Regions from separate parts of the Stenotrophomonas sp. YJH_SMC_106-19 genome, predicted to be linked through region 2. Evidence: predicted binding sites of a transcription regulator. Region 2 holds the regulator's gene; the other holds the start of a gene.
The links. Region 2 encodes FliA, which starts transcription of late flagellar genes. Its sites were predicted from a motif close to TAAAGTTTNNCNNNCNNNGGCCGATAA; they were not measured.
Positions count from the first base shown of each region.

Region 1 (14,958 bases), on a different contig from region 2:
CGTGTTCCTGTTCCTGGGCCTGGGCCTGGCCCTGCCGTTCCTGCTGATCGGCTTCGTGCCGGCGCTCGCGCGGCGCCTGCCCAAGCCCGGCCCGTGGATGGAAACGCTCAAGCACGTGCTGGCGTTCCCGATGTATGCCACCGCACTGTGGCTGCTGTGGGTGCTGGGCAAGCAGCGTGGCGTGGACGGCATGGCGCTGGCGCTGGGCGGACTGCTGCTGCTGGCCCTGGGCCTGTGGTTGTTCGAGCGCAGCCGCTGGCGCAGCCAGCGCGCCGCCGGCCTGCTGGGCGTGCTGCTGGCAATCGCCGCGCTGGTACCGCTGTGGGGCGTGACCCAGCTGAAGCCACCGGCACGTGCGGCACAGGCCACCAGCGAGAACGTCGTGGAGTATTCGCCGCAGCTGCTCGACCGCCTGCGTGCCGACAACCGCGTGGTGTTCGTCAACATGACCGCCGACTGGTGCGTGAGCTGCAAGGCGAACGAGCGCGCCGTGCTGTCGCGACCGGAGTTCAGGGAGCTGCTCAGGCGCACCAACGCGGTGTACATGCGCGGCGACTACACCAACGTGGACCCGCAGATCACCGCTTTCCTCGATGAGCACAAGGCCGTGGGCGTTCCGCTTTACGTGGTGTATGGGCCGGGCGCACCGCCGACGGTGCTGCCGACCCTGCTTACCCAGGCCGTGGTCGAAGAAGCGCTGCTGCGCACCGCACGATGAGGTGGCAACGGCCAGCGCTGCTGTGGACCGCGGTGCTGGCTGCCGGCCTGGGCCTGTGGGCCGGCCATCGGCTGACGCCGGTGCCGGCGGCGGACGCTGGCGATCCAGACGCGCAGCCACCTGCAGCACCGCTGCCCGTGCTGCAGGCAGGCGATGCCCTGCCCGCACTGGTGCTGCCGGACCTGCAGGGACAGCCGCTCGATCTGCGCCAGCGTTTTGCCGGCCGGCCGCTGCTCATCAATGTCTGGGCCAGCTGGTGCGGGCCCTGCGTCGAGGAAATGCCGGAACTGTCGCGCTTCGCGCAGGCGCAGCAACCTGACGGCGTGCAGGTGCTGGGGCTGGCGCTGGATACACCCGAAGATGTGCAGCGCTTCCTGCAGCGGGTGCCGGTGGACTACCCGATCGTGCTGGAGACGCCCGGTCCGCGCGATGCCAGCGTGCAGCTGGGCAATGCCCAGGGGCTGCTACCTTACAGCGTGCTGGTGGATGCACAGGGCCGCATCGTGAAGCAGAAGCTGGGGCCGTTTGCCGCCGGCGAAGTGCAGACGTGGGCCCGGCTGTAAGCTGGCCGCGGCCGGCATCCACGCGTCCTGATCCCGGTCAGACCAGTGAGCGCGCCCAGAGCTGGGACACCTGTGGCTGGCCGAACAGCTGCTCGTGCTGCTCGGTCATCAGTTCGAAGCCGGCCCGTTCGTACAGGCCGCGGGCGTCGATGAGCGCGGCATTGGTCCACAGCACCATGCGCTTGTAGCCCACCGCGCGCGCGAAGCTCATCGCCTCGTCCACCAGTCGCTGCCCGATGCCCCGCCTGCGCGCGCTGGCATCGACATGCAGCAGCCGCAGCTTGGCATTGTGCGCGTCGTGCCGGACCACGAACACCGACCCCACCGGGGTGCCGTCCAGTTCAGCGATCCAGCAGCGCTCGGTCTGCGGGTCGTGTTCGCGCAGGTAGCGGGTGACGATGTCGGCCACCAGCGCTTCAAACTCCGCGTTCCATCCGAATTCGCGTGCATACAGCGCGCCGTGCTTCTGGATCACCCAGCCCATGTCGCCGGGGCGGGGATCGCGCAGCACGCAATCCGACGATGCACCTCCCAGCAGTGCCTGGATGTGCGCCATCGCCTCAAGAAGGCGCTGGCATCCTGCTTCGCTGATATCTCCCAGCATGGCAGCGACGCTTTCGCTGGACGCTGCATCCAGCTGTGCGAAGGCGGCGCGGCCCGACTCGGTCAACACCAGCCGGTTCGCGCGCGCATCCATCACCGACGGTTCGCGTTGAACCAGACCGCGCGCCTGCAGCCCGCTCAGCAGCCGGCTGAGGTAGCCCGCGTTGAGGTCCAGCCGATGGCCCAGCTGCGCAGCCGTGATGCCCTGGCCCGCCGCCAGTTCGAACAGCACCCGCGCCTCGGTGAGGGTGAAGTCGCTGTGCAGCAAACGCTCCTCGAGCACCGCGATCCTGCGGGTGTAGAAGCGGTTGAAGGCGCGGACCTGTGCGACGGGATCGGAAGTGAGCGCAGACACGGGGACGTTCCTGATGGTTGCCTTGGGCACATAGTACATGCCTTGAGCAACCATATAACGCTGTTTTGCGATCCATTCCGCGTCTTGGCGCCTTAAAACGAAAGATTCGTTGCAGTACGGTTTACGTTCTGTTAATTCTGCGTTTAGCGACCAGGGCCCTGGCTGCAAGGAGAACCAACAGGATGAACGACTGACCGACAAACCACTCAAATCGACTGCAGGGTGCATGCATGAAACACGGAATTCGCAGAAGTGTTCAGGCTCCAGACGCAATCACGCCATTGGCATCCGCAGTAATGGTGGCCCTCGCCACCGCGCTGCTGTCCACCAGCCCCGTTGCACGGGCGCAGGACAGCGGCACATCGACGACGCCCGACGCGGCCACCACCCTGGATACCGTTTCGGTACTGGGCAGCCGCACCAAACCGCGCACGGTGTCCTCGTCGGCGGTGCCGATCGACATCATCAGCGGTGAAGAGTTCCGCAACCAGGGCGCGACCGACGCCCTCGACCAGCTCAAAGTGCTCGTGCCTTCCTTCAACGTCAGCACGATTCCCATCGACGATGCGGCCAGCCTGGTGCGTCCGGCCAACCTGCGTGGCCTGCCGCCGGACAACACCCTGCTGCTGGTCAACGGCAAGCGTTTCCACCGCTCGGCGGTGATCACGTTCCTCGGCCACGGACTGTCCGACGGCGCACAGGGACCGGACCTGTCCGTGTTCCCCTCGCTGGCGCTGGAACAGGTGGACGTGCTGCGCGACGGCGCAGCGGCACAATACGGCTCGGACGCCATTGCCGGCGTGCTCAACTTCAGCCTGAAGAAGCTGCGCGAAGGCGGCACCGCCGAGGTGTTCGCCGGCCAGTACTACGAGGGCGACGGCCTCACCACCCAGTACTCGGCGCAGATCGGCCTGCCGCTCACCGAGCACGGCTTCGCCACCCTTACAGCCGAATGGCGCAACGCCGACGACACCTCGCGCAGTGTGCAGCGCGACGATGCCGCCGCGGTCGCAGCGGCAGGCTACCCCGGGGTGAAAGATCCTGCGCAGATCTGGGGATCGCCGAAGGTGGACGACGACCTCAAGCTGGTCGCCAACCTCGGTTACGACACCGAGAACGTGGAGTTCTACCTGTTCGGCAATTACGCCAAGCGTGAAGTGGATGGCGGGTTCTACTACCGCGACCCCACCGCACGTTCGGGCGTCTACTCCAACGATGGCGGCCAGACATTGCTGGTGGGCAACCTGACCGGCGTGGGCGCATGCCCCACCATCGCCCTGCGCGATGGCGCCGGCAACCTCCTGCCGTACGGCACCGTGAGCGGCGCGGTGGCTGCCCTACCCGCCAACTGCTTTACCTTCCTGTCCAGCCTGCCCGGCGGCTTCACCCCACGCTTCGGCGGCAAACTGGAAGACGCCTCGGTGTTCGCCGGCGCCAAAGGCACCTGGGGTGAGTGGTACTGGGACGTGAGCGGCTCCTGGGGGCGCAACGACATCGAGTTCACCATCTACAACACCGTCAACGCCTCGCTCGGTCCCGACCAGCCGGCCGGGCTGTTCTTCCGCCCGGGTGGCAATACCCAGACCGAAAAGAACCTCAACGTGGACGTCAGCCGGGACATCCCGGTCAGCTTCAGCAGCCAGCCGCTGCGCCTGGCGATGGGTGCCGAATGGCGCGAGGAGAGCTTCAGGATCAGCCCCGGTGACGGCCCGTCCACAGCCATCGGGCCGCTGACCGAACAGGGCTTCGCGCTGGGCTCCAACGGATTCAACGGCTTCAGCACGCGCACCGCCGGCACCTTTGATCGTCGCAACTGGGCCGCCTACGCCGACCTGGAAGCACAGCTCACCGAGCGGCTGCTGCTGGCCGGTGCGCTGCGCTACGAGGACTACGATTCGTTCGGCAGCACCACCACCGGCAAGCTCACCGCGCGCTTCGACTTCAACGAGCACTTCGCTCTGCGCGGCGCCTACAACACCGGCTTCCGTGCACCAACGCCCGGCCAGGCCAACATCAGCCAGATCAGCACGGTGTTCGGCGGTACCGCACTGGAAGACATCGCCACCCTGCCGCCGACCAATCCGATTGCCCAGCTCAAGGGCGCGCAGCCGCTTACTCCGGAAGAGTCCAGGAATGTGTCATTGGGTGCGGTGTGGACCGAAGGTGACTGGCTGGTCACCCTGGACGGCTATCAGATCAAGGTGGAAGACCGCATTGCCCTGAGCACCAGCTTTGCAGTCACTCCGGAGGAGCGTGCGGCGCTGGTGGCCGGCGGCAATGCGGAAGCCGCGTCCATCTCGCAGGTGACCTACTTCGGCAACGCCTTCGATACCACCACCACCGGCGTGGACCTGGTGACCAGCTTCAAGAGCAACCACTTCGGCGGGGTCACCACCTACTCGCTGGCGGCCAACTGGAACCGCACGAAGGTGGACCGCTACGACACCGACTTCATCGACGAAGCGCGCGTGTACAAGCTGGAGAAATCGCTGCCCAGGACCAAGGGCTACTTCAGCATCAATCACCAGCGGCAGATCTTCCACGCCAATCTCCGGTTCAACTATTACAGCAGCTGGTACGAGGATCACCTGGACAGCGGCGTGATCTCCGCCGAGGACGGCGGCCTGCCGATCTACGGGGGCAGCGCGTTGATCGTGGATGCGGAGGTGGGCTGGAAGTTCGATTCGGGCCTGTACGTCAGCGTGGGCGCGCAGAACCTGTTCGACCGTGTGCCGGCCAGCAACCCCTGGGGGGGCGTGGCCGGTGCGCAGTATCCGGTGCATTCGCCCTACGGATTCAACGGCGGGTTCTATTACACGCGGGTGGGCTGGAAGTTCTGACGCAGGTGCAAGTGCGCGCAACGGTGGCCATGGAAGGCCCCGTCGCTGGCGCCACCCCACCGGCTTGACCGCAGGCAGGGCGCCCCCGAGAATTACGCGACTAATTCTCATTTGCTGTTGCGCAGGATGCGGGCGGCAGCCCTCCTGGCTTTCATCCCCCGATGTTCAAGAACGTCCTGTTCCAACTGCACTGGCTGCTGGGCATCACGGCCGGCACCGTTCTGGCCATCATGGGCCTGAGCGGCGCAGCCCTGTCTTTTGAAGATGAACTGCTGCGCGCCGCCAACCCCGGCTTCGCCGCCATCGCCGAACATCACGCCGAAGGCCAGCAGCCGCTCCCCCTGAGCGAGCTGGTGCCGATGCTGCAGGCCGACAGCAAACGGCCGTTGCAGCGGCTGCGCGTGGATGCCAGCGGCCAGCGCCCATCGGTGGCCCGTTTCGCCGGCGGCAAAGCGCACTGGGTGTACTTCGACCCATACAGCGGCGAGCGCTTCAGCGCCCTGCGCGGGCAGGCCTTCTTCGACTTCGTCGAAGACCTGCACCGCCACCTCGCCGCGGGCGAGCGCGGAAAATGGATCACCGGCAGCTGCGCGATCGCCCTGCTGTTCTTCACGCTGTCCGGGCTCTACCTGCGCTGGCCCCGCCGCTGGTGGCACTGGCGAAGCTGGCTGGCCGTGGAATGGAAGCGCAGCGGCCGCGGCTTCCTGTGGAGCCTGCATTCGGTGGCCGGCACCTGGGTGCTGCTTATCTACCTGATGAGTGCCCTGACCGGCCTGTGGTGGTCGTTCGACTGGTATCGCAGCGCGGCCAATGCCCTGCTCGGCGTGGCGCCACCGGCCAAGCAGGTGATCGATGCCGGCGCCGTGCTCGACCTGCGCCGCGTGGAAGCGACGCTGTACGCGCAGGCCGGGGTGCGCACCGGTTACATCGACCTGCGGCTGCCCGAGAAGCCCGGCCAGGCACTGAATGTGCGGACCATGGCGGGCGATCCAGCATTGCGCGGCGGCCATCATGACCGCGCGCACGATCTGCTGCAGCTCGACCCTGCCAGCGGTGCGATTCTGGACGCGCGTCCCTACGCGCGCCAGGGCGCTGGCGGTCAGCTGGCTACCAGCGTGTTCGCGCTGCACTCGGGCAGCTACTTCGGGATTCCCGGGCGCATCATCGTGATGCTCAGCAGCCTGGGCATGAGCCTGTTCTTCATCACCGGCGGGCTGCTCTATCTCGACCGTCGCCGCAGCCAGCGCGCCGCACGTGCGCTGCGCCAGCCGCTGCCGGCGGCCGCAGCCAACGGCGCCGCATGGCTGATGGTGCATGCCAGCCAGAGCGGCCTGGCCGAGCAGCTGGCATGGCGCGCGGCAGCGCAGCTGCAGGCCAGCGGACAGGCGGTGCAGGTATTGCCGCTGGCAAGGATCGACGCGCACCGCCTTCAGGCGGCGAGCCACGCGCTGTTCGTGCTCAGTACCTTTGGTGACGGCGAACCGCCGGATTCGGCACGACGTGCCTCGCGCCAGCTACTGGGCCGATCCCTGGACCTGGCCACACTGCAGTTCGGCATGCTCGCGCTGGGCGACCGCCAGTACCCGCACTACTGCGCCTTCGGCCGCCAGTTCGATGCGTGGCTGCTGGGCAACGGTGCCCGCGCGATGTTCGACCGCATCGATGTGGACGCTGCATCGGTCACGGCACTGCGCCAGTGGCAGCAGCAGCTCGGCCTGTTGACCGGCATTGCTGCCGACGACAGCGTGCTGCCGGCGGCCACCCGCATGCACGACTGGCAGCTGCTGGATCGCCAGCAGCTGAACCCGGGCAGCGTCGGTGGTCCGATCTGGCGGATCCGGCTGGCCGCACCGGATGACGTGCAGTGGCAGGCCGGCGACATCCTGCATATCGCGCCGCGGCACAGCGCCGCGCATGCCCGTGCGGTACTGCTGGCGCATGGACTGGACCCGCTGCAACCGCTGCTGATCGAAGGCGACACGCAGACCCTGCAGTGCCTGGCCAGCGAACGCGAACTGCCGGACGCGGCCAGTGCGCTGCAGGTGCAGGATGCCGGACGCTGGCTGACGGCCCTGCCCGTACTGCCGGGCCGCGAGTATTCGATCGCCTCGTGCCCGGCCGATCGCGTGGTGGAACTGGTCGTGCGCCTGGTGCACGACAACAACGGGCGCCCGGGGCTGGGTTCGGGCTGGCTGTCGCTGCATGCGCCGGCAGGCGCGCACATCGCCGCGCGCGTGCACCGCAACCCCGGCTTCCATCGCGTGCCGGGCGCACCCATGGTGCTGATCGGCAACGGCACCGGCATCGCCGGCCTGCGCGGCCTGCTGCGCGAGGCGGCACACGCAGGCGAGCACGGCCACTGGCTGCTGTTCGGCGAGCGCCAGCGCGCTCATGACTTCCTGTTCGCCGATGAGGTGAGCGCATGGCAGGCGCAGGGCCATCTGATCCGGGTCGACCTGGCGTTCTCGCGCGACGCAGCGGGCGGTTACGTCCAGGACCGCCTGCGGTCGGCCTGCGATGAACTGCGGGAATGGATGCAGCGTGGCGCCGTGATCCATGTCTGCGGCTCGCTGCAGGGCATGGCCGAGGGCGTGGATCAGGTACTGCGGGGCGCGCTCGGTGACGAGGTGGTGGAAACGCTGCTCGAGAGCGGCCGCTACCGGCGCGACGTGTATTGAGCCGCGCCGCCGGGCTGGACCCGGCGGCGGACGCGATCATGCCGCCGCGCGGGCCTGACGGTCCGGCTGCAGGCGGAACGCGGACACGGCTTCGGCCAGCGCGCGCACCTGCGCCTGCATCTGCGCGGTCGACGAGCCGGCGTCTTCCACCAGGCTGGCATTGCGCTGGGTACTGGCTTCCATCTGCACGATGGCGTGGTTCACCTGGGCGATGCCTGCGTGCTGATCCTGCGAGGCGCTGCGGATGCCGGCGAGCAGGTCCGCCAGCTGCTGCACGCTGCCGACGATCTCGTCCATGGTGGTGCCCGCCTGCGCGGCCTGCACGCTGCCCTGGCCGACGCGTGCCACGGAATCCTCGATCAGCGCCTTGATCTGCCTGGCTGCCTCGGCACTGCGCTGCGCGAGCAGACGCACTTCCGCCGCCACCACCGCGAAACTGCGGCCCTGCTCTCCGGCACGCGCAGCCTCCACGGCGGCGTTGAGCGCAAGGATGTTGGTCTGGAATGCGATGCCGTCGATCAACTGGGTGATGTCCCCGATGCGGTGAGATGCTTCACTGATGCCCTGCATGGTCTCCACCACCTGACCGACGGCCACCCCACCCCGCTGTGCAACCGCTGCAGCCCCCTGCACCAGCGCATCGGCACGTCCGGCGGCGTCGGCGTTGCGGCCGACGGTGTCGGTCAGCTCATGCATCGAGGCTGCGGTCTCTTCCAGATTGGTCGCCTGCTGCTCGGTACGCTGCGAGAGGTCGTGATGGCCGGCAACGATTTCACCGACACCGCTGTCCAGGCTGGCGGCGGCGCGCTGGATGCGGGTCACGATGCGGCCGAGCTGTGCGACGGTTGCATTGGCGTCGTCGCGCATGCGTGCGAACACGCCCTGCAGCTCACCTTCCATGCGCACGCTGAGATCCCCACGGGCCAACGCCGCCAGCAATGCCTGCAGGTCCCCCAGGTTGGTTTCAAAGGTGGACAGCAGGCGGTTGATGCTGGTGGACAGCGTATGCACGAAACCGTGCTTGCCCTGCAGCGAAATGCGCCCGTGCAGGTCACCCTGCGCGGCAGCGTCGACCAGTGCCGCCACCTCGGTCTCCAGCAGCGTTTCCAGCGCACGGCTGCGCCACTCCAGCGCCACGCCCAGGAACTGGTCGTCATCGACGATGGCATTGGCGATCAACTGATAGCGCACACCGGCATGACTGATTTCCCGCTCCTGGCGGTGGCGCGCGTCGACCAGGCTGGCCAGGGCCGGATGCAGGTCCCGCGCGTCAGTGCCGACCGGCGCGTCGGCTTGCAGGCCCAGCACGTGCCGCAACGCAGGATTGGCGTAGGCCACCTGGCCTTCGGCATCGACCACCATCAGCCCGGTCTGCGCGCAGTCCAGGGCCTGGCGTACGCGCGTGTTGCCACGGGCCATCGCACGCTCGGTCTCGATGCGCGCACGCAGCCGCTGCTGCATGTCCACCAGGCGCTGTGCCAGCTGGCCGATCTCGTCGTTGGCGTTGTGCACGCGCAACGTGGTATCGAGCCGGTCATCGGCGATGTCGCTGGCGAACCGCAGGGTGTCCTGGATCGGCCTGCGCACCGCGCGCAGCACCAGCAGCAGGCTGGTGATCAGCACGCCGGCCACCAGCAGCAGGGTGAGGGCGAACAGCACGCTCATGGTGCGTGCACCGGCCTGCTGCCGCGCCTGCGCCAGGGCCAGCGCCTTCACCTGTGCCTGCTGGAAGGCGGCGAGCGCGGGCGCCACGCCGGCGGCCGTCTCCAGCAGCGATTGCGTCTCCACGTCAAGGCCGACGCGGGCAGCGGTATAGCCGAGCAGTGCCGACTGATAGGTGTCCATGCCGGTGCGGAGGGCCTCCTGCACGTCGGGCGGCAACCCCGCCAGCGCCAGATCGAACGGCAGCTTCTCTTCGCTGGCGCGGTCGGCATGAGTCGAATCGCCATCGAGCAGCAGCAGCGCTTCCTGGCGCCGCATCTTCTGCAGGTGCAGCGCCAGTGCCGGCCGGTCCAGGCCATCCACCTGCTGCTGCAGGGCATCGGCGGCCTGCTGCAGCTGTGCAGCCAGGCCGGCATCACCACGCCCCATCTCGTCCACACGTTCGAACAGCGCAGCCACTCCCTGCGAGAATCCCTCGGCGGCCTCGGTGAGCGCCTGCAATGCCTTGCGGCGACCGGCATCCATCGGCATCGCCCTGAGCGCCTTCAGATCGACCTGCAGTGCCTGCTGGGCCGCCTGCAGCTGGCTGCGGTCAGCATCGTCGAAACTGCGTGCATACTGGGTCTGCAGGCGACGCGCCTCCGCCACCCGTGTCGCCAGGCGTGCGGCCAGATCGCTGCCACGCTGGTAACTGGCCTGGCTGCGTGCGGCCTGACTGCTGGCATGGCCGGTCCAGGCATGGACGGCGGCGATCGCCACCAGGCCCGCGCCGCAGACCAGCAGGGTGGCCTTGAGTTTGTTGGCCACGCTGAGCCGATGCGGCTGCAGCCAGACCAGCAGGCGTGGAAGCGCCGAGCGCATCGCGATGAGACGGGTGCGCAGGGACCGAAGGGGGACGACGGCCGACATCACAGACTCCAGGCGGAAGGACGCACCTGTATCGGCCTGACCGGCGACAACTTTAGGCACATTGCCGACGCTGTGGCACGCACCGTGCCGGTTGCGCTCTTTGTACCGGCCCCAGGCGACGGAGACGTGACACGGCGCCCGCGCTTGACCTCAACCCCGGTTGCGGTTGCACAGTGGGATTCTTCCCACCTGCCGCCCTCGCCATGACCCCGCTCGACATCCCCCGTTATCTTCAGCGTCTGCAACTGGATGCTCCGCCGTCGCTGGACCTTGCCGGACTGACCCTGCTGGTGCAGCGCCACAACGCCCTGCTCCCTTTTGAAACCCTCAGCAGCCTGCTGCGCGACGCGGTGCCGATCGATCTGGACAGCGTGCAGCACAAGCTTCTCGACCAGCAGCGCGGCGGTTACTGCTTTGAACTCAACGGCGGCCTGCTGGCGCTCCTGCAGGCAGTGGGCTTCGACGCACAGCCGCTGAGCGCGCGCGTGCTGCTGGCAGCACAGGACGATGCCCCGACGGCGCGTACCCACCTGCTGCTGCGCGTGCACGTGGAGGGAGAGGACTGGCTCGTCGATGCCGGCTTCGGTGGCCTGACGCCGACGGTGCCGCTGCGGCTGTACGAAACGGCGCCGCAGGCCACGCCGCACGAGTCTTTCCAGCTTCAGCAGCTGGCGGGTGAAGACGACTTCGTGCTTTCCGCCCAGGCGGGCGACGCATGGCGCGCGATGTACCGCTTCGACCTGCGGCCGCCAGCGCCGATCGACAACGTGGTGGCCAACTGGTACGTGTGCACGCACCCGGATTCGGGTTTCCCCGGCCAGCTGCGCGCGTCACTGGCCGGCCCGGACTGGCGGCGCACCATCGGCAGTGGCAACTACACCGAGTACCGCCCCGGGCAGGCGCCGCTCAAGCGTCCGCTGCGCGATGCCGCCGACGTGCGCGACGTCCTGCAGTCGGCATTCGGCCTGCGCGTGCCGGACGATGCGCGGCTCGATCCGGCGATCACCGATTGGCTGCAGCGCTCGCACGCCGCATCACGGTAGCACCGCGCGGCACGGTGCCCGGGTTACGGCGTCACCGGCGCCTGCAGCGCAATGCGGTTGCCCTCGCTGTCGCAGATCTCGGCCACCCGCCAGTGGCCGGCACCATGCAGTTGCAGGTAGAAGGCAATGGCGTGAGCAGATCGCTGGCCGGAATCTCGGCATGCGCGATGGGGTTCATCGTCGCAGGATAGCGCCGCCCTGACATTCCGTGCGCATCGTTGCGGGCATGCTGGCCTGCCCACCCTTCGCGGAGCGCTGCATGACCCTGGCCGATCACCGAAGTGCACTGGCGCCACTGGGCCATCTGCGCGTCGCCATCAATCTGGGGAATCCGGTCCTTGCGCAGGGCGACACACGATCGCCGCGCGGCCCCTCGGTGGAGCTGGCCACCGCGCTGGCGCAGCGGATGGGCGTGCAGGCGCGATTCACCTGTCACGATGCGGCCGCATCGGTGGTCGCGGCGGCAGCCGACGACGCATGGGACCTGGCCTTTCTCGCCATCGATCCGGCACGTGCCGGCCGCATCGCCTTCAGTGCACCGTATGTGGAGATCGAAGGAACCTACCTGGTGCGCGAGGACAGTCCGGCGCGGCAGGTGGCCGATCTGGATCGCGATGGGCTGCGTATCGCCGTTGGCCGCGGTGCCGCCTACGATCTGTTCCTGAGCCGGGAACTGCGGCACGCCACGATCGAGCGTGCCGACACGTCGGCGACGGCCATCGATCTGTTTGACGCACGGCGCCTGGATGCCGCCGCTGGCGTGCGCCAGCCACTGCAGGCCTGGGCACTGCAGCATCCGGGACACCGCGTGCTCGCCGACCGCTTCACTGCGATCCAGCAGGCCGTGGCCGCACCTGCGGCGCGCCCCGCTGCCGCCCTGCGGGCCCTGTTCGACGAGGTCGAGGCGATCAAGGCAGGGCCCTTGCTCGAGGACGCTTTCGCACGTTCCGGACAGGCGGTCACCCTGGTGCGATGACGCAGCAGTGGCCCGCAGCACGCGACAGGTGGCTGCGTGCGCCGGGCCGGATCAGCCCTGCGTCTCCATGTGCCGCGCATGCTCGCTGGCCTGCGCATGCAACCACTCACGGAAGGCGAGGAATCCACGGTGGCGCGCCGAGCGCTGCGGATACACCAGCCAGTGCGGCCAGGCGGTTTTCAGCCGCTGCTCCGACAGCGCGACCAGCTGGCCCGAATCCAGCAGCAGGCGCGCGCGCGTCAGCCGGCCCAAGGCCACACCGACGCCATCGAGCGCTGCACGGTGATGCGCTTCCGAATCGTCGAGCACCGCCACGAACCGCGAAGGGGGGCTCTGCCCGATCAGGGCAAACCACGCGGCCCATGCGCCATCCGGATCGCCCAGCAGCGGCCACTGCGCCAGTGGAGCACGGTCGATGCCGCCCATCCGCGCGATCAGCGCCGGGCTGGCCATCGGCACCAGCCACTCATCGAACAGCCGCTCGACCACCAGCCCGGCCCATTGCCCGCCGCCTACGCGCAAGGCTGCGTCGAACTGCAGCTGCCGATCGAAATCGACAAGGCGCTCGCTGGACTGCAGGTTGATCTCGATCTGCGGGTGTGCGGCGACGAAATGACCCAGCCGTGGCACCAGCCATGCGGAGGCCATCGACGGTACGGCGCTGATCGTCAGCACATGTTCGGCGCGCGCGGCGTAGCGCTGGAACACCTCGTTGATTGCATCCAGGTGCGGCCCGACCCGATCGAGCAGGCGCTGGCCCTCCAGGGTCAGTGCGACCCCGCGCGCCTGGCGGACCAGCAGCGGCTGGCCGAGGCGTTCTTCGAGCTGCCGCATCTGGTGGCTGAGCGCGCTGACGGTCAGGTTCATCGACGCCGCGGCGCGTGACAGGTTGCCCAGGCGCGCGGCAGCCACGAAACCCTGCAGGGCATGGAGGGGTGGGCGGGACATGAGGCTTGAATCCTGTTCAAGTCAAGCTTGCGGAAATGTCGCTTTTTGCGTCCTCATGCTGCCCGTATCGTTCAATCCACTCAAGTGGAGCGACGATCATGAACATCTTCAGCAGTCTGTTGTTCCTGCACGGTCACATCGCAAGCGCCGAGCTGGCCCGCCAGTTGGCCACGCCGGTGGCCAGCACGACCGGGGTACCGGGAAAGCCGTACCGGACCACACACCTCGACCGTCCAGCTGCGGCAAAGGTGCCTTGCCCCACCTGCCCCGCCCCGCGCTGAGCGCGACAGCGGCGGGCTCACAGGGGCCGGGCCGCTAGTGCCCGTACCAGGCCTGCACATGGGGCGGCAGCGATGGCAGCGGGTCGATGTCCAGCGCGCGATAGCCATCGAGGGTATCGCGCAGCACCGCCGGTCCGGGGCTGCCCGGCATGCGCAGGCTTTCCTCTTCCGGCAGCTGGAGGGCGGCCCAGTCATGCAGGCGATCCAGCCGCTGGACCATGGCGGCGCGCAGCCAGGGGCGCAGCGGGAAGGTCCGATATCCGCGCCCATCCAGCGCACGCACAGCATCGGACAGGGCCTGGTTCGCGCCACGCACCCATTCGGTGCGTCCGCCGGCCTTGTCCTGCACGGTCATCGGTGCCGGCGCGCGATGTGCACGAAAGGGGGAACGCAACTCCAGCTCCAGGTCACGCGCATCGCGCTCGGTTTCCGCCTCCACCAGCGCCCCGGCGCACAGATCGAAGAACTCGAACCAGCGCCGATGCAGTGCGCTGATGCGGCCGAGCGGGTCACGCGTAAAGCCGATCTTGGCGTAATCCTCCCAGGCGCAGGGAAAGACGTAGGCGAAGACACGACCATCGATGCGGATCTGCGGTTCCATCGGCGCAGGCTGCATCGCCCCGGACGCGATGGCAACCGGGCCGGACCGTGCACTGTTCTGCTCAAGGCCGCTGCAGTACGTCCTGCACTGCGGCAGCCACGTCGGTGTTGTCGATGTAGCTGCCATCATTCCACCGCACATGCTGGCGGTAACCGGCGTCGATGCCGCGCACTCGGGCGGTGAGCCGCTCGGCGCCCGCGCCCTTGGCCCACAGCGGTACCAGTGCGTTGGAGTGATTGCCGGTGGGGCGGAAGCTCATCCCCGGCATCCGCCCGCGCCCGTTGTTGCGCACCGGCTCGAACGCCACCTGCTGCGCGTCGGGGCCCATCGGCATGCTGTTGTCGTGGTCGGTGGTGACGATCAGCAGATTGCGCTGCCATCCGCCGTTGCGCTCGATCCACGCCACCACCGCCGATACCGCATCGTTGAACTCGACCGTCTCTTCGATCAGGCGGCCGTACTGCGGCTGGTCGCCGCACTGGCCGTAATGCCATTCGGTGCCGCACGCACTGGTATGCGCGGCCCAGTCGGTGGCCCCACCTTCCACCATCAGGAACAGGCCCTTGGACGAGCGCTGCTGCAGGAACTGCAGGGCGCCGCGGGTCATGGTCGCCAGGTCCGGCACGCTGTCGATCTTCCTCACGCCGGAGGGAGTGGTCTCATCCCTGCCCAGGACCTGCAGCTGACGCGCCTGCTGCAGGGTGCTGGCCACACGCGGTACGCCGATCAACGGGCGGTCGGCTGGCAACCTCCCCTGTGCAAGCGCAGCGAACGCTTCCTT
Region 1 covers NZ_JCAFRQ010000001.1:1,314,011-1,328,968, forward strand. Annotated here, with positions in the region: gene AC5P5M_RS05870 (protein-disulfide reductase DsbD family protein) at 1-718, shown strand, start outside; gene AC5P5M_RS05875 (TlpA disulfide reductase family protein) at 715-1,281, shown strand; gene AC5P5M_RS05880 (bifunctional helix-turn-helix transcriptional regulator/GNAT family N-acetyltransferase) at 1,319-2,239, opposite strand; gene AC5P5M_RS05885 (TonB-dependent receptor plug domain-containing protein) at 2,536-5,079, shown strand; gene AC5P5M_RS05890 (PepSY domain-containing protein) at 5,241-7,757, shown strand; gene AC5P5M_RS05895 (methyl-accepting chemotaxis protein) at 7,794-10,328, opposite strand; gene AC5P5M_RS05900 (arylamine N-acetyltransferase family protein) at 10,532-11,371, shown strand; gene AC5P5M_RS05905 (transporter substrate-binding domain-containing protein) at 11,631-12,347, shown strand; gene AC5P5M_RS05910 (LysR substrate-binding domain-containing protein) at 12,399-13,295, opposite strand; gene AC5P5M_RS05915 (hypothetical protein) at 13,394-13,576, shown strand; gene AC5P5M_RS05920 (GIY-YIG nuclease family protein) at 13,611-14,177, opposite strand; gene AC5P5M_RS05925 (alkaline phosphatase) at 14,239-14,958, opposite strand, start outside.
Region 1: AC5P5M_RS05895 (methyl-accepting chemotaxis protein) is a predicted target of FliA. The motif match lies at 10,357-10,383, and genes of this name have one in related genera.

Region 2 (14,958 bases):
GCGTCGGCGCATAGATGCCCATGCCCTCGAAGACCTTGGCAGCGGCCTGGTCACGGTGTTCCTGGCTGCCCAGCTCGATCTCCAGCATGTGCCGGATCGATTCGGGCTCGACGCCGTCGACCAGCAGCTGCAGGCCTTTGCGCAGGAACGGATCCTGCTGCGCTTCCACCTGCGCTTCCAGGCCCAGCAGGCCCTGGCGGCGGGCGATGTTGCTCCACTCGACGATCTGCTGGATCAGCTCGCGACGATCGCTGTGCGGCGGGCGCACGACCCAGCGCACGATCCGGAAGGCATGCCTGAATACGGCGGGTGCGGTGTGCAGCAGGATCGCGGCGATGGTGCCGACGATGACGATCACGAACGCCGCAGGCGACCACAGGGACGCCAGTCCGGCGCCCTTGAGGATGCTGCCGCCGACCAGCGAGGCCAGGGCGAGAAAGAGTCCGATGAGGCTGAGTCTATCCATGGGTCCGGTATCGGCGTGTGTGAATGGGACTTGAGACACCGGTCGATCGCGTACAGACGGTAGTCACAGTTTCTGGTTCGCCAGGCATGGCCCGGCGAGCGTCATCGCAGGCCATCCACGTCGAGGATGAGGGCCATCCGGCCATCACCGATCAGCGTCGCACCGGCGTAGCCGCGCAGGCCGCGCAGGGCCTTCGGCAATGGCTTGATGACCACTTCCTCGCGCCCACGGACCTGGTCCACGACCAGGCCGAAGCGCGCCTCGCCGGCCTGCAGCACCACGATGGTGAGCAGCGCCGAGGCGGCCGGCGTCACATCCAGCCACTGGCGCAGATCGACCAGCGGCAGGGTGTGCGAGCGACGATCCAGCACCGCCCGGCCATCGAACCAGCCCAGCGAGGTGCGCGGTGCATGCAGCACTTCCATCACGCGCGCCAGCGGCAGCGCATAGACGTCCTCGCCGGCCTGCACCAGCAGGGTTGGCAGGATCGCCAGGGTCAGCGGCACGCGGATCAGGAAGCGGCTGCCCCGACCCAGTTCCGACTGGATCTGGATCTGCCCACTGAGCTCGCGGATGCGCGACTGCACCACATCCATGCCGACGCCGCGGCCGGAGATGTCGGTCACCTGCTGCTTGGTGGAGAAGCCGGGCAGGAACACCAGGTGCAGGCATTCCTCGCTGCTCAGCCGGGCCGCCGCCTCCGGGTCGATCAAGCCCTTTTCGCGTGCTTTCGCGCGCAGTTTTTCCGGATCGATGCCGGCGCCATCGTCCTGCACCTCGATGCTGACGTAGTCGCCTTCCTGCTGGGCCGACAGACGCACGTGGCCCATGCGTGGTTTGCCCTGTGCTTCGCGCAGATCGGGCATCTCCACACCATGGTCGATGGCGTTGCGGACCAGGTGCACCAGCGGGTCGGCCAGGGCCTCGACCAGGTTGCGGTCAAGCTCGGTTTCGGCGCCGACCAGCTCCAGGTCCACTTCCTTCTTCAGCGAGCGGGCAACATCGCGGGCGACCTTGGGGAAGCGCGAGAACACCTTGCCGACCGGTTGCATGCGCGTGCGCATCACTGCCGACTGCAGGCGCGCGGTGGCGATGTCAAGGGTCGACACGGCGCGGTCCAGTTCCTCGTCGCGCAGGCGCGCACGCAGGGTCTTGAGCCGGTTGCGCGACAGCACCAGCTCGCCGATCAGGTTGACGATCGCATCCAGCCGCTTGGTATCCACGCGCACGGTGTGCTCGGCCTCGGCCACCGGCTTGTTGGCCGCGGGCTTGACCGCGGCGGCCGCGGGGCGCGGTGCGGGCAGTGCAGGCGCCGGCGGGGCAGTCACGGGTTTCGCGCCCGGGGCGGCGCCGCCGTGCAGCTGGTCAAGCAGGGCTTCGAACTCATCCTCGCTGATCAGGCCATCGTCGGCCTTGGCCGGCGTCGCCACCGCGGTGGGGGCGTTGCTGCCGTGCAGCTGATCGAGCAGGGCCTCGAACTCGTCGTCGGTGATCAGGTCACCGGCAGCGGGCGCGGCTGCTGTGGGGGCGACAGCAGCCGGCGCAGCAGTGCCGTGCACGTCGAACTGGGCGATCAGGTCCGGCGGGGCATAGCCGGGTTCGTTGCCGGAAGACACGGCATCCAGCATCGATTGCAGGTAGTCCAGTGATTGCTGTGCGGCATCGAAGTGATGCGGCTGCAGCACCGCTTGGCCAGCGCGGGCGGCGCCCAGTGCCTCTTCGGCGGCATGGCACAGCTCGACCATGGCGGTGATGCCGAGGAAGCCGGCGCCGCCCTTGAGCGTGTGATAGCCACGGAACACGGCGTTGAGCTGGTCGGCGTCCTGCGGCGCCTGTTCCAGCGACACCAGCTGTTCGCCGAGGCGATCCAGGATTTCCTGTGCCTCGATGATGAAATCGGCGGTGATGTCGTCGGATACCGCGCTCATGCTTACAGTCCCAGGTCCGACAACAGGTCGTCGGCGTCGTTCTGAGAGACCGCGTGGCGGTCCAGTCCCTTCAGTGCCGGTCCGGCCAGCGCCGGATCGGTGCGATGCTGCTCCGGTGGCAGGCCCAGCGCGCCAAAGCCTTCGTGCACGCGGCGGACGATGCCGACCACGCGACGGATGATCTGTCCGGTCAGGTCCTGATAGCTCTGGGTCAGGGCAATCTCGGTCAGGTTGTGGCGGATGCGTTCCAGCTGCGCATCCTGCCCCGGCTGGAGGCCTTCGGCGCGCAGCTGTTCGGTGAGGCTGCGGCACTCTTCGGCCAGGTCCAGGGTGCGGTGCGTGGCCTGTTCGGTCATCGCCACCACATGGTCCAGGCGCGCGCAGGCGTCGTCCAGCTCGCCCGCCTCGCTGGGGACGGTCGGCAGTTCGCCCAGGGCCTGGCCCAGTTCGCGGGCCAGCCGTGACAGGCCGCTCATCATCGGCTGCGTGCGTGCGGCCACCAGGGCGTCGATGCGCTGGCGCCAGGCGCTCTCGTCGCCGGATTCGAGCGCGTCGAGGGCTTCCTGCAGGCGCAGGGCGAGAGCGTTCTTGTCGACCGTGGCGTCCATCAGGCGCTGGCCGCCAGGCGTTCGAAGATCTTGCCCAGTTTCTCTTCCAGCGTCTGCGCGGTGAACGGCTTGATGATGTAGCCGTTCACGCCGCTCTGCGCCGCTTCGATGATCTGCTCGCGCTTGGCCTCGGCGGTGACCATCAGCACCGGCAGGGTCTTGAGCTTGGCATCGGCGCGGATCGCCTTGAGCAGTTCGATGCCGGTCATCACCGGCATGTTCCAGTCGGTGACCACGAAGTCGAACGGTTGGCTCTGCAGCATCGACAGCGCAGCATGCCCGTCCTCGGCTTCGGCGGTGTTGGTGAAGCCCAGATCGCCCAGCAGATTCTTGACGATGCGACGCATGGTCGAGAAGTCGTCGACGATCAGGATGCGCATGTTCTTGTTCAAATCGGAGTTCCTTTGTTGTTCAGTCGCCCGCGGTGGCCGTGGCCGCCGCAGGCATGTTCATTCTTCAAGCCCGGCATCCGCGGCCTCGAAGATCTTCAGCCGGCCGCGCAGGCGCAGCACGGCCTGGCCGTGGATCTGGCAGACGCGCGATTCGCTCACGCCGAGCACCGCGCCGATCTCCTTCAGGTTCAGCTCCTGCTCGTAGTACAGCGAGAGCACCAGCTGTTCGCGTTCGGGCAGATGGCCGATGGCCTTGCCCAGTTCGCGGCCGAACTCGCCACGTTCCAGGACCTGCTGCGGTGTCGGTCCGCCCTGGGCGACGGTGTCCAGTTCGCCCTGGTCTTCGATGCGCGATTCCAGGCTCAGCACCTGGCCGCGCGAGGCGTCCTCCATCAGCCGCAGGTATTCGGGCAGTGGCATGTCCATGGCCGCCGCCACCTCGGTGGCACTGGCTGCACGGCCCGTGGTCTGCTCCAGGCGGCGGATGGTGGCGGCCGCATCGCGGGCGCGCCGATGCACCGAGCGCGGTACCCAGTCGCCGCGGCGGATCTCGTCGATCATCGAGCCGCGGATGCGGATCGAGGCATAGGTCTCGAACGAGGCACCCTGGTCGGCGTCGTAGCTGCGCGAGGCTTCGATCAGGCCCATCATGCCGGCCTGGATCAGGTCGTCCACTTCGACGCTGGCCGGCAGGCGTGCGGCCAGGTGATGGGCGATGCGCCGCACCAGGTCCGAGTGCTGGGCGATGACCTCGGTCGCCGCCGAGCGCTGGACTTCCCTGTACTGGGCCGCGCCTTTCATGCTGCCACCCCGCGTTGCTTGAGGATGCGCTCGAGGAAGAATTCAACGCCACCGCGTGGCTCGGTGGGGGCCTGCCAGCGGGCGGTGCGACGGGCGATCTCGGTGATCGCCAGCGCCGCCGGGCTGGATGGATAGGCCTTCACCACCGGCTGCTGGCGCTGCACCGACAGGCGCAGCCAGTCATCCTGCGGCACGCAGCCCAGGTAGTTCAGCGAGACATCGGCAAGGAACTTCTCGCAGACCCGGGTCAGCTTTTCATACAGCACGCGGCCCTCGTTGGGGTCGCGCACCATGTTGGCCACCACCTGGATGCGGTCCACGCCGCGCTCGCGCGACAGCACCTTGATCAGTGCGTAGGCGTCTGTGATCGAGGCCGGTTCGTCGCAGACCACGACAACCGTGTCCTGTGCGGCCTGGCAGAAGGTCAGCACGCCGTCGGTGATGCCGGCGGCGGTGTCCACCACCATGATGTCCAGCTCGCGTTCCAGTTCGGAGAACACGTTCACCAGGCCGATGTGCTCGGCCGGGGCCAGCTCGGCCATGTGCCGCCGACCGGACGCGGCCGGCACCACCAGCACGCCGTTCGGACCTTCGACGATCACGTCTTCCAGCGAGCAGCGGCCGGCGACCAGATCCGCCAGGGTGTGGGTGGGATTCAGCCCCAGGATCACGTCGATGTTGGCCAGACCCAGGTCGGCGTCGAGCAGCAGCGTGCGCTTGCCCATGCCGGCCAGCGCCACGGCCAGGTTGGCCGAGACGTTGGTCTTGCCGACGCCGCCCTTGCCGCCGGTCACGGCGATGGTGCGCACAGGGCCGAGCGGCTCGCTGCGGGTGGCCGACAGCGGGAAGGTCTTGGTCAGCTTGGCGTACTCACGCGACGGCATGGTTCAACTCCGGGTTGCAGGGCATATCGGCCGCTCGGCGCAAATCTTCAAGGCGAAGTACAAGATTGGCCGCGCTGGCCCGGTGCAGGTCGTCCGGAACGTCCTGGCCATCGGTCACCCAGGTGATCGGCAGCGCGTGGTCTACCGCCACTGACAGGGCGTTGCCGAAGCGGCCGGTCTCATCCAGCTTGCTCAGCACCAGGCCCTGCAGGTTGGCCGCGCCGAAGCGGCGCACCACCTCGTCCATGTCGCCAAAGCTGGTATTGGCCGGCAGCACCAGCAGAGTGCGGACCTGGCGGGCGGCACGCAGCCACTGCAGCTGCGCGGCCAGGGCGCGGTCACGCGGGCCCAGGCCGGCGGTATCGATCAGCACCAGCTTGTAGTCCTTCAGCCGCTCCAGCAGCTGGTCCAGGTCGGTACCGCTGTTGGCTTCATGCACCGCGATGCCGAGCTGGCGGCCATAGCCGTACAGCTGCTCGCGGGCACCGATGCGCAGTGTGTCGGTGGTGACCAGGGCCACATCGCGCGGCGCGTGCTTCTCGGCGAAGCGCGAGGCGAGCTTGGCGATGGTGGTGGTCTTGCCGGCCCCGGTTGGACCGACCAGAGCGATCACGCCGCCTTCTTCCAGCGGATCGACCGGCGCGATCGGCAGCCTGCGCGAGATCAGGCCCAGCATCAGCCCGCGGCCCCGGTGGGCTTCGGTTTCCAGCGGTATCTGCATGACCACATCGCGGGCCAGCCCGGCATCGAATCCGTACTCGTCCATCAGGTCCAGGGCGGTCGCCCGCACCGGGCAGCCGCGCAGGCGCTCGTCGGTGAAGCGGTTCATCTCGCGCTCGATGACCTGGCGCATGCCGGCCACTTCGTGGCGCAGCTGGCGGATCTCGGCATCGTCCTGTGCAACCACCGTCAGTACCGGCGCCGGGGCAAGGAGCGGCGCCGGGGCCGGCGCGGTCTCCGCTTCAGCGGCAGCGGCAGGGGCTGGCGTGGTCTCGGCAACGTCCTGCGCGTACGGCGGCTCGGGGTGCACGGACTCGGCCTGCGCCGTGGCCGCAGCGGTGATCGGCAGCGGCGGCGGCAGCACTGCCGGCGCGGGGGATTCGTGATGCTCGTCCTGCGGCGGGTCGATCAGGAAACGGGCGCGGTTGGCGGGCGCCGGTGCGGGAGCCACGACGGCGCTCGCGAACGGCGCGAAGATCTGCTCCGGCAGTGCCGGATCGTTGACGGTGGCACGCGCCAGGGTGGCAGCGAAGCCGGAACTGCCGCGGGTGGGCACGATCTCGTCCGCACTGTCCAGGGTGCGGCCGGTGGCACCGACGGCCGCGCGGGCGAGGGCGGCCACGGCCGATGTGGTGGCGGTCACCGGCTGCTGGGCCGGTGTCGTGGAGCGGCGGCGGGTGACCGCGGCGATCACTGCATCCGCGGCGGTGCGCGGTTTCGGCGGCGGCGGAGCCACGTCGCGCCGCGAGGCTTCCAGCGCGCGTTGCACCGCGCTCTCGTCATAGTTGGCTGCGGCGACGATCTCGACGCCTTCCTCGATCCGGCGGTTGGACAGGATCACAGCATCGGGACCATGTTCCTTGCGCACCAAGTTCATGGCCGAGCGCATGTCGGCGGCGACGAATCGTTTGATTTTCATGCTGTGGTCACGGGACGGGGACGGCGGGGTGGTGGTGGGAGAACGCGGGTGGTCGGTGGTCTGCACGGAACGGGTTCCCCTTGGCATCTGTCTGTTGCGGTGGTTCGAAGGTGGTGTCTGTTTTCTGACGCATCGGTGGGCGGCGTCAGCTGATCGTTCCGACCAGCTTCAGGCGCTTGTCCTCCGGCACTTCGCTGTACGCCAGTACCGACAGCGACGGAACGCTGTGACGGACCAGGCGTGCCAACGCGGCACGTACCGGGCCGGGAACCAGCACGACCGCGGGCTCGTTGCGGGCTTCCTGCTTGCTGACACATTCGGCCAGACTCTGATGCAGTCGCTCGGCAAGCCCGGGTTCCAGCGCGGCGCCGTTGCCCTGCGTGGACTCCTGCAAGACGCGTTCCAATTGCGGGTTGAGGGTGAACACCGGCAGCTCCGCCGACATTCCGGCGATCTCCTGCACGATGAAGCGGCCGAGCGCGGTGCGCACTGCGGCGGTGAGCGTGGCCGGGTCCTGGCTGGACGGCGCGTGCTCCACCAGTGCTTCGGCGATCTTGCGCAGCTGGCGGATCGGAATGCGTTCCACCAGCAGGTTCTGCAGCACCCGCACCACGGCCGACAACGGCAGCGCCTTGGGCGTCAGATCTTCGACGAGCTTGGGCGCGCTCTTGGCGAGGTTGGCCAGCAGGTGCTGCACCTCTTCGTGGCCCAGCAGCTCCGGCGCATGCTCGCGGATGAGGTGGGAAAGATGGGTGGCGACCACGGTGGCCGGGTCGACCACGGTGTAGCCCATGGTTTCGGCCTGGGCGCGCTGGTGCGGCTGGATCCAGGTAGCGTCCAGGCCGAAGGCGGGATCCTTGCCGGCGATGCCGTCCAGCGGGCCGAGCGCACTGCCGGGGTCCAGCGCCAGTTCGCGGTCGGGATGGATCTCGGCGGTTGCCACCGGCACGCCATGCACCAGCACGCGGTAGCCGTTGGCCGGCAGTTCCAGGTTGTCGCGGATGTGCACGGATGGAATCAGGAATCCCACGTCCTGGGTCAGCTTGCGCCGCACACCCTTGATGCGTGCCATGAGTTCGCCGCCCTGATTGCTGTCCACCAGCGGAATCAGCCGGTAACCGACCTCCAGCCCCAGCGGGTCGACCGGGCGCAGTTCGTCCCAGCTCAGTTCCGCGGTGGGGGCCGGCGCCGCCGGTCGGCCCAGCGCACTGACCGCGCCGGGGTCGCTGCCGGCAGCGTCGCTCGGGGCCGGGGCCTGTCCCTTCCGGTACAGCTTCCAGGCGATGAAGCCGAGAATGGAGGCAAGCGTCAGGAAAGCGACGTTGGGCATGCCGGGCACCAGGCCGACCAGGCCAATGATGCCGGCCGTGATGGCCAGGGCACGGTACTGGCCGAACACCTGGCCGGTCATCGCCTGTGCCATGTCCTGCGAGCGCGAGGCACGGGTGACCAGCATCGCCACTGCGCTGGAAACCAGCAGGGCCGGCAGCTGCGCCACCAGACCGTCACCGATGGACAGCAGGGTGTAGGTCGCAGCGGCATCGCCGAACGGCATGCCATGCTGCAGCACGCCCACGGCGAGGCCACCGAGCATGTTGATGAACAGGATCAGGATGCCGGCAATCGCATCACCCCGGATGAACTTGCTGGCGCCGTCCATCGCGCCATAGAAGTCGGCTTCCTCGCGGACCTCCTCGCGGCGCAGCTTGGCTTCTTCGCGCGTCAGCAGGCCGGCGTTGAGATCGGCATCGATGGCCATCTGCTTGCCGGGCATGGCGTCGAGGATGAAGCGTGCGGTCACTTCCGAGACGCGGCCGGCGCCCTTGGTGATGACCACGAAGTTGATGATGGTCAGGATGGCGAACACCACGATGCCGACCGCGTAGTTGCCGCCGATCACGAATTCACCGAACGCGGCGATGACCTTGCCGGCCGCGTCGTGGCCGTTCTGGCCGTTGAGCAGGATGACGCGGGTGGAGGCCACGTTCAGTGCCAGCCGCAGCATGGTGGTGACCAGCAGCACGATCGGGAAGATGGTGAAATCCAGCGGGCGCTTCACGTACACCACCGCCAGCAGCACCATCAGCGAGATGGCGATGTTGAAGGTGAACAGCGCATCGAGCACGGGCGCCGCCAGCGGCACCACCACCATCGCCAGCAGCGCCAGCACGATCAGCGGTGCGCCGAGGCCTTGGCGGATCATCTCCAGCAGCCGGCGGGTGTTGAATCCGGACGAGGCCTGCGCGCTCATGCCCGGCCTCCCTTGCCGAATTCATCCACCTCGATGTGCGGGGCGCCCGGCATCGGGCCGGTGCGCCAGGCGCGCAGCTGGTAGACGTAGGACAGGACCTGGGCCACGGCCGAATACAGTCTCACGGGGATTTCCTTTCCGAGTTGGCCTTCCCGATACAAGGCGCGTGCCAAAGGCGGGGCGGAGACGATGGCGACCTTGTTGCCATCGGCGACTTCACGGATGCGCAGGGCGGTCTCGTCCACGCCCAGCGCCACCACGGTGGGCGCGTTCATGGCGCCGCCCTCGTACTTCAGGGCCACGGCGTAGTGGGTCGGGTTGACCACCACCACGTCCGCGGTGGGCACCGCTTCCATCATCCGGCGGTTGGCCATCTGCTGCTGGAGCTGGCGGATGCGGCCCTTCACCTCCGGGCTGCCTTCGCTTTCCTTCATTTCCCGCCGCAGTTCCTCGCGGGTCATCTTCAGCTTGCGCATCCAGTTCCAGCGCTGGTACGGCGCGTCGATCGCCGCCAGCACCAGCATTGCCCCGGCGGTGGCCAGCAGCAGTCGCAGGGTGAAGCCCAGGCCATCGGTGATGGCGGTTTCCAGTGGGTGGTGGATCAAGCCGCGCAGGGTGTCGAAGCCGCTCCACACCACCAGTCCGGCGGCAACGCCCACGAACGCCACGCGCAGCAGTGACTTGGTGAATTCAGCGATGGCTTCCGGCCCGTACAGACGTTTGAGGCCGGTCAGCGGGTTCAGCCGATTGATGTCGGGCATCATCGCTTTGGCCGACCAGCGCAATCCGCCCATCACCAGCGGGGCGACGAAGCTGGCCAGCAGGCAGACCAGCACCAGCGGGGTGATCACCAGCATGAACTGCAGCAGCAGGTCGCCAAAGTGGCCGAACAGTTCCTTCGGGTTCTGCCGCAGCCCCTGCTCGGGACTCAACGCCTGTTTCATCCATTGCGTGGCACCACGGCCGATCGAGCCGCCCATGGCCATCACCGCCAGCACGCCGCCACCGAACACCGCGGCGGTCCCCAGTTCGCGGGAACGCGGCAGGTTGCCCTGTTCCCGGGCCTCGCGCAGGCGTTTTTCGGTGGGTTGTTCGGTCTTTTCGCCGGCGGATTCGTTCTCGGACATCACGGGCACTGCGGCAGGGGATGCCGGGCTGCCTGCAAGAACTGTTCCGCGGCGCGTGGTTCACCGCCGGGGCAACGCCCGACGCTAGCCGGGCAGGGCCGGCCGCAGCGGGATGCTCAGCGTGCTGTCGCTGTGCCAGTCCACCTGCAGGGGCTCACCGGCATCGGCGGCTGACTCGTCGCTGACATCGCGTCCGGTGCCGTGGTTCACCTGGTGCATGGCGTCCTTGAGCACGTCCACCTTCACCAGCAGCCGGCTGCCCGCGCCAACACGGCGGGCGACCATGCGGGTGCGATCGAAGGGCAGGTCTGTCCATCGCCCCGGCACCAGCAGCTGCCGCGTGGTCGGGTCGCGTACGTGGCTGGCCCGGCCGACGTAGTAGGACAGCTGCATCCTGCGCCCATCGGGCAGCAGCTCGTACAGGGTGACCGTGAAGTCCATGTCGCGCTTGTTGATGCGGACCTTCAGATCGCCCGAGAAGCGTCCGATCAGGTCCATCGGTGCTGGGAAGGGCTCGGAGAGGAAGGTCAGTGCCGTGTCCGGCTCGTCCCCGGCGGCCACGATCGGGAACGGATAGTAGCCATGCCGGACCTCCGTGCGATCGGCGAGGTCCACCGTCTGCCGCAGTGTTCCCGGCGTTGGCCGCTGTTCCTGCAACGGGTGATGGTCGCCCTCAGCGGCTGCCGACAGGTAGTACGTGCGATGGCCGCCCGCAGCGGCCTCAAGGGTGGCTGCATGCCCCCAGGTGTTGTTGCCCATCAGCTGGAAGTTGACCTGGTCGGCCAGAAGCGCCGGGCGCGGGGCACCGCGAAGTACGTGGTCCAGCCACTGGAAGGTCAGCGCAGGCGTATCGAACTGCGCGACCGGGTCCACCGTGTAGCCGCGCAGCTGCATCGGCTTGCTGGCGGCCTGGGCACCGCCGTGGTCATACGGCCCGATCAGCAGGACATGATCGGCGTCCGGCCGGTAGCGCATGTGATCGGTGAAGTACTGCAACGCGGAAATCTGGCCGTCGTCGTAGTAGCCGGTAATGGTCAGCACCGGAATGCGGATGTCCCTGAAGTCTTCGGCGTACGGCACCATGGCCTGCCAGTAACCCTCATAGGCCGGGTGGGCGAGCCAGCGCTGCAGCCAGGGATTGGGGGTGCCATCGATCTGGTCGATCTGCCGGTACGGCCGGCCGGAGGCATACCAGCGGCCGGGCAGCTGTGACCACCGGTCCTGCTGCCCATAGGTGTCGGTATCCAGCATCGGGCCATTGGCCACGTAGAAGGCCCAGCCGTAGTTGGCGCTGAGGAATACGTTGTTCTCCATCGGCAGGCCCTGGCCCGGAATGGCAGCCACGTAGGGCACGATGGTCTTCAGTGCCGGATGGTGATGGCGCGCTGCCGCCCATGCGGTGAATCCTTCATAGCTGCCGCCATACATGGCGACCCGACCGTCGCTCCAGGGCTGGCGGCTGACCCAGTCGATCGCGGCATTGGCGTCCACCCCGTCGTGTTCGTAGGGGGCGATGGTGCCGGTACCCTGACCTTTTCCGCGTGCGTCGATCACGATGCCGGCGTAGCCGTGGGCTGCGGCCAGCAGCATCTTCAGACGGTTCTTGGGCGGGTCGGTGTAGATGGTGAACAGCATGGCCGTCGGCAGCGGCGCGGACGCGCTGCGGGGCCGTGCCAGCTGCGCGGACAGCACCACCCCTTCGGCCACGGGGATACGCAATCCGCTGTCGATCACGAAGCGGCGTTGCTGTTCTGCGTCAAGCAGTGCAGGGGCGAGTGCCGCAGCCAGGGTCTGCGCGCGCAACACAGCCTGCAGGCGCACCAGCTCCAGCGCGGCTGACTGCGGCACGGTGGCGGCATCGGCCTGTGCCGCAAGCGCCTGCGTCAGCTGCGCCTGTACCGCAGCGGGAGGCAAGGCAAGCGCTGCATCGGCCTGCACGGCGGCAACATCATCCAGGCCAGCAAAGGCCGAATGGAAGGCGCGCGAATACGCTTCCGCATCCCGCGCGCCAGTGCTTGCCAGCAGCATCGGCATCCAGCGCTGGGCCGCCGCGCCATTGCCGGCAGCGGCCAGCGTCGCGCGCAGCTTCTCGATCATGGCGCGTGCCTCGGCGTAGCGACCCGTGGCCAGCAGCGCATGGCAGCGCTGTGCATCGGTCAGCGTTGCCGACTGCAACAGCTTCGTACCCAGCGCCTGCAGTGCCGTATCCACCTGTGCTGGCGGCGCATCGCGGGGCAGCGACCACCGCAGATCGCTGGCGGCCACGCCGGTGCAGGTGAGCGCCAGCAGCAGGCCAGCAAGAAGAGCGCGTAAGGTCACGGGGTGTTCCTTGCAATGGCGGGCGCGTGGCCATCATACGGTGGGTGGCCGCCCGCCGCGGAGAGTCCGACCTTACCCTGGCGGGGCCGGTGGGGGCGGGGTCTGCGCCAGCTCCACCCGTGGCCGCGGCAGGTCGTGCAGTTGCATGAAACGGCCCGCATCGACCGGGCGGCCGAGCAGGTAGCCCTGCAGGTAATCGCACCCCAGCCGCTCAAGGTAGGCACGCTGGGCAGCCGTTTCCACGCCCTCGGCAACAATGTCCATGTCCAGTGCATGGCCCAGCGCCACGATCGCCGATACGATCACCACGTCCTCCGCGCTGTGTTCGAGATCGCGCACGAAGGCGTGGTCGATCTTGATCTCGGTGGCCGGCAGGCGCTTGAGGTACAGCAGACTGGAATAGCCGGTGCCGAAATCGTCGATGGAGATGCCGACCCCCAGCACCGACAACGCCTGCAGCAGCCGCAAACTGGTGTCGGTGTCGCGCATCACGGTGCTTTCGGTGATCTCCAGCACCAGGTTGCGCGGCGTGATGCGATGCCGCTCGATCACGTCGCGCACATCGCGCAGCAGGTGCGGCGAGCTGAACTGGACCGGCGACAGGTTGACCGATATCGACCAGCCCTCGTGGCCGGCGTCGTGCCAGTGCCGCAGTTGCAGGCACGCCTGGTCCAGCGCCCAGCGGCCGATCTCGTTGATCGCGCCGCTGCGCTCGGCCAGGCGGATGAAGCGATCCGGTGGAATCAGGCCCTGTTCCGGATGACGCCAGCGGATCAGCGCCTCGGCGCCGGCGACCTTCTGGGTGGCCACGCGGATCTTCGGCTGGTAGTGCAGGAACAGCTGTTCGCTGCCGATCGCCCTGCGCAGGTCGGCCAGCAGGCGGAACTGCTGTTCGGCGCTGTCGTTCATCCAATCCGCAAACAGGACAAAGGAGTTTCGGCCGGATTCCTTGGCCTGGTACATCGCAGCGTCGGCGAAGGCCATCAGCTGGCGTTCGCTGGCGGCGTGGTCGGGGCAGATGGCGATGCCGATGCTGGCAGTCACCTGCAGTTCGTTGTCGGGCAGCAGCGGGCCGCCTCCCACCGCCTGCAGGATGCGCCGGGCCAGGGTCGGCAGGTCCTCGTCATGGTCGATGCGCACCACCAGCACGAACTCGTCGCCGCCGAGCCGCGCCAGCAGGTCGTTCGGCCGCAGCAGCTGGCGGGTGCGCTCGGCGACGGCCACCAGCAGGGCATCGCCGGCCTGGTGGCCATAGGCATCGTTGACCTGCTTGAAGCCATCCAGGTCCATGAACATCACCGCGAAGCGGCTGCCGCCCTGTTCGGCTTCGGCCAGTGACTGCACGATGCGCCGTTGCAGCAGCAGCCTGTTCGGAAGGCGGGTCAAGGGGTCGTGCAGCGCGGCCTGGGTCAATTCCTCCTGCGCATCCGTCAGCGAGGTGCTCAGCATCGCGTTGCGAAGGCGCAGCAGCTGCGCTTCCACCCGCTGGTCCAGCCAGGACACCACCAGCACCACCGCCAGGATCGCGACGGTCAGCACCACCACCAGCATCGCCAGCCAGGTGCTCTGCAGGCCATCGCCCACCGCAGCGCCGCAGATGCTGCCCTGTGGAAAGCGTGCGGCGGCCATGCCGGTGTAGTGCATGCCCACGATGGCCAGACCGAGCAGGCCGGCGGCGGCCAGCCGGTCACCGACCCGGGTGCGCTGCGCGCGCAGGCGGAAGGCCACGTAGAGGGCGGTCCAGGATGCAGCGACCGCAACCAGCAGCGACAGCAGCAGCCAGCCCGTGTGGTAGTCGATGCCGGGTTGCATGCGCATCGCGGCCATGCCGACGTAATGCATGCCGGCGATGCCGGTGCCCATCAGCAAGGCGCCCCCTGCCAGGCGGGGATGTGGCAGGGTGGGCAGCGAGACCAGCCAGAGCGCGAACACCGACGAGGCGATGGCCAGGGCGAGCGACAGCAGGGTGATCGGCAGGTCGTAGCCCAGCGGAATGGGCAGGTCGAAGGCCAGCATGCCGATGAAGTGCATCGACCAGATGCCCAGGCCCATCGCGAAGCCGCCACCGAGCCGCCACCACCAGGTCGCGCCCCTGCCGGGTGCCGTGACCGTGCGTCCGGCCATCGCCAATGCCGTGTAGGAAGCCATCACGGCCACCAACAGCGAGACTGCCACCAGCCATGCGTTGTACGTGCCTACCAGCATTCGTCAGTCTCCCGGACCTGCCTGTCGACGGAAACTACGGTGGGGCATGCATGTGGCAGGCAGCCAGAAGCGGCCGCCAGGTGCGGCATCCCCCCGGTTGCCGCGTATTCACTCTAACGCGCGTCCCCGGGGGGACGGCAAGCAGCAAAGCGTGATGGAAGCGTCAGTGTGTGACCGCGTCCGCAGCCTGGAACGCCGCATCGAACAGTCGTTGCACCGGGGGCCCCATTTCGCCGGCCAGCAGGACCAGCAGGAACAGGCCCAGCAGCAGCGACACCGGCAGGCCGAGCTGGATCGGATTGAGCGCAGGTGCCGCACGGGCGAGCACGCCGAACGCC
Region 2 covers NZ_JCAFRQ010000010.1:18,712-33,669, reverse strand. Annotated here, with positions in the region: gene AC5P5M_RS18250 (flagellar motor protein) at 1-466, opposite strand, end outside; gene AC5P5M_RS18245 (chemotaxis protein CheA) at 568-2,394, opposite strand; gene AC5P5M_RS18240 (protein phosphatase CheZ) at 2,397-3,002, opposite strand; gene cheY (chemotaxis response regulator CheY) at 3,002-3,394, opposite strand; gene AC5P5M_RS18230 (RNA polymerase sigma factor FliA) at 3,452-4,195, opposite strand; gene AC5P5M_RS18225 (MinD/ParA family ATP-binding protein) at 4,192-5,079, opposite strand; gene flhF (flagellar biosynthesis GTPase FlhF) at 5,066-6,718, opposite strand; gene flhA (flagellar biosynthesis protein FlhA) at 6,864-8,969, opposite strand; gene flhB (flagellar biosynthesis protein FlhB) at 8,966-10,096, opposite strand; gene AC5P5M_RS18205 (CocE/NonD family hydrolase) at 10,181-12,415, opposite strand; gene AC5P5M_RS18200 (putative bifunctional diguanylate cyclase/phosphodiesterase) at 12,488-14,620, opposite strand; gene fliR (flagellar biosynthetic protein FliR) at 14,784-14,958, opposite strand, start outside.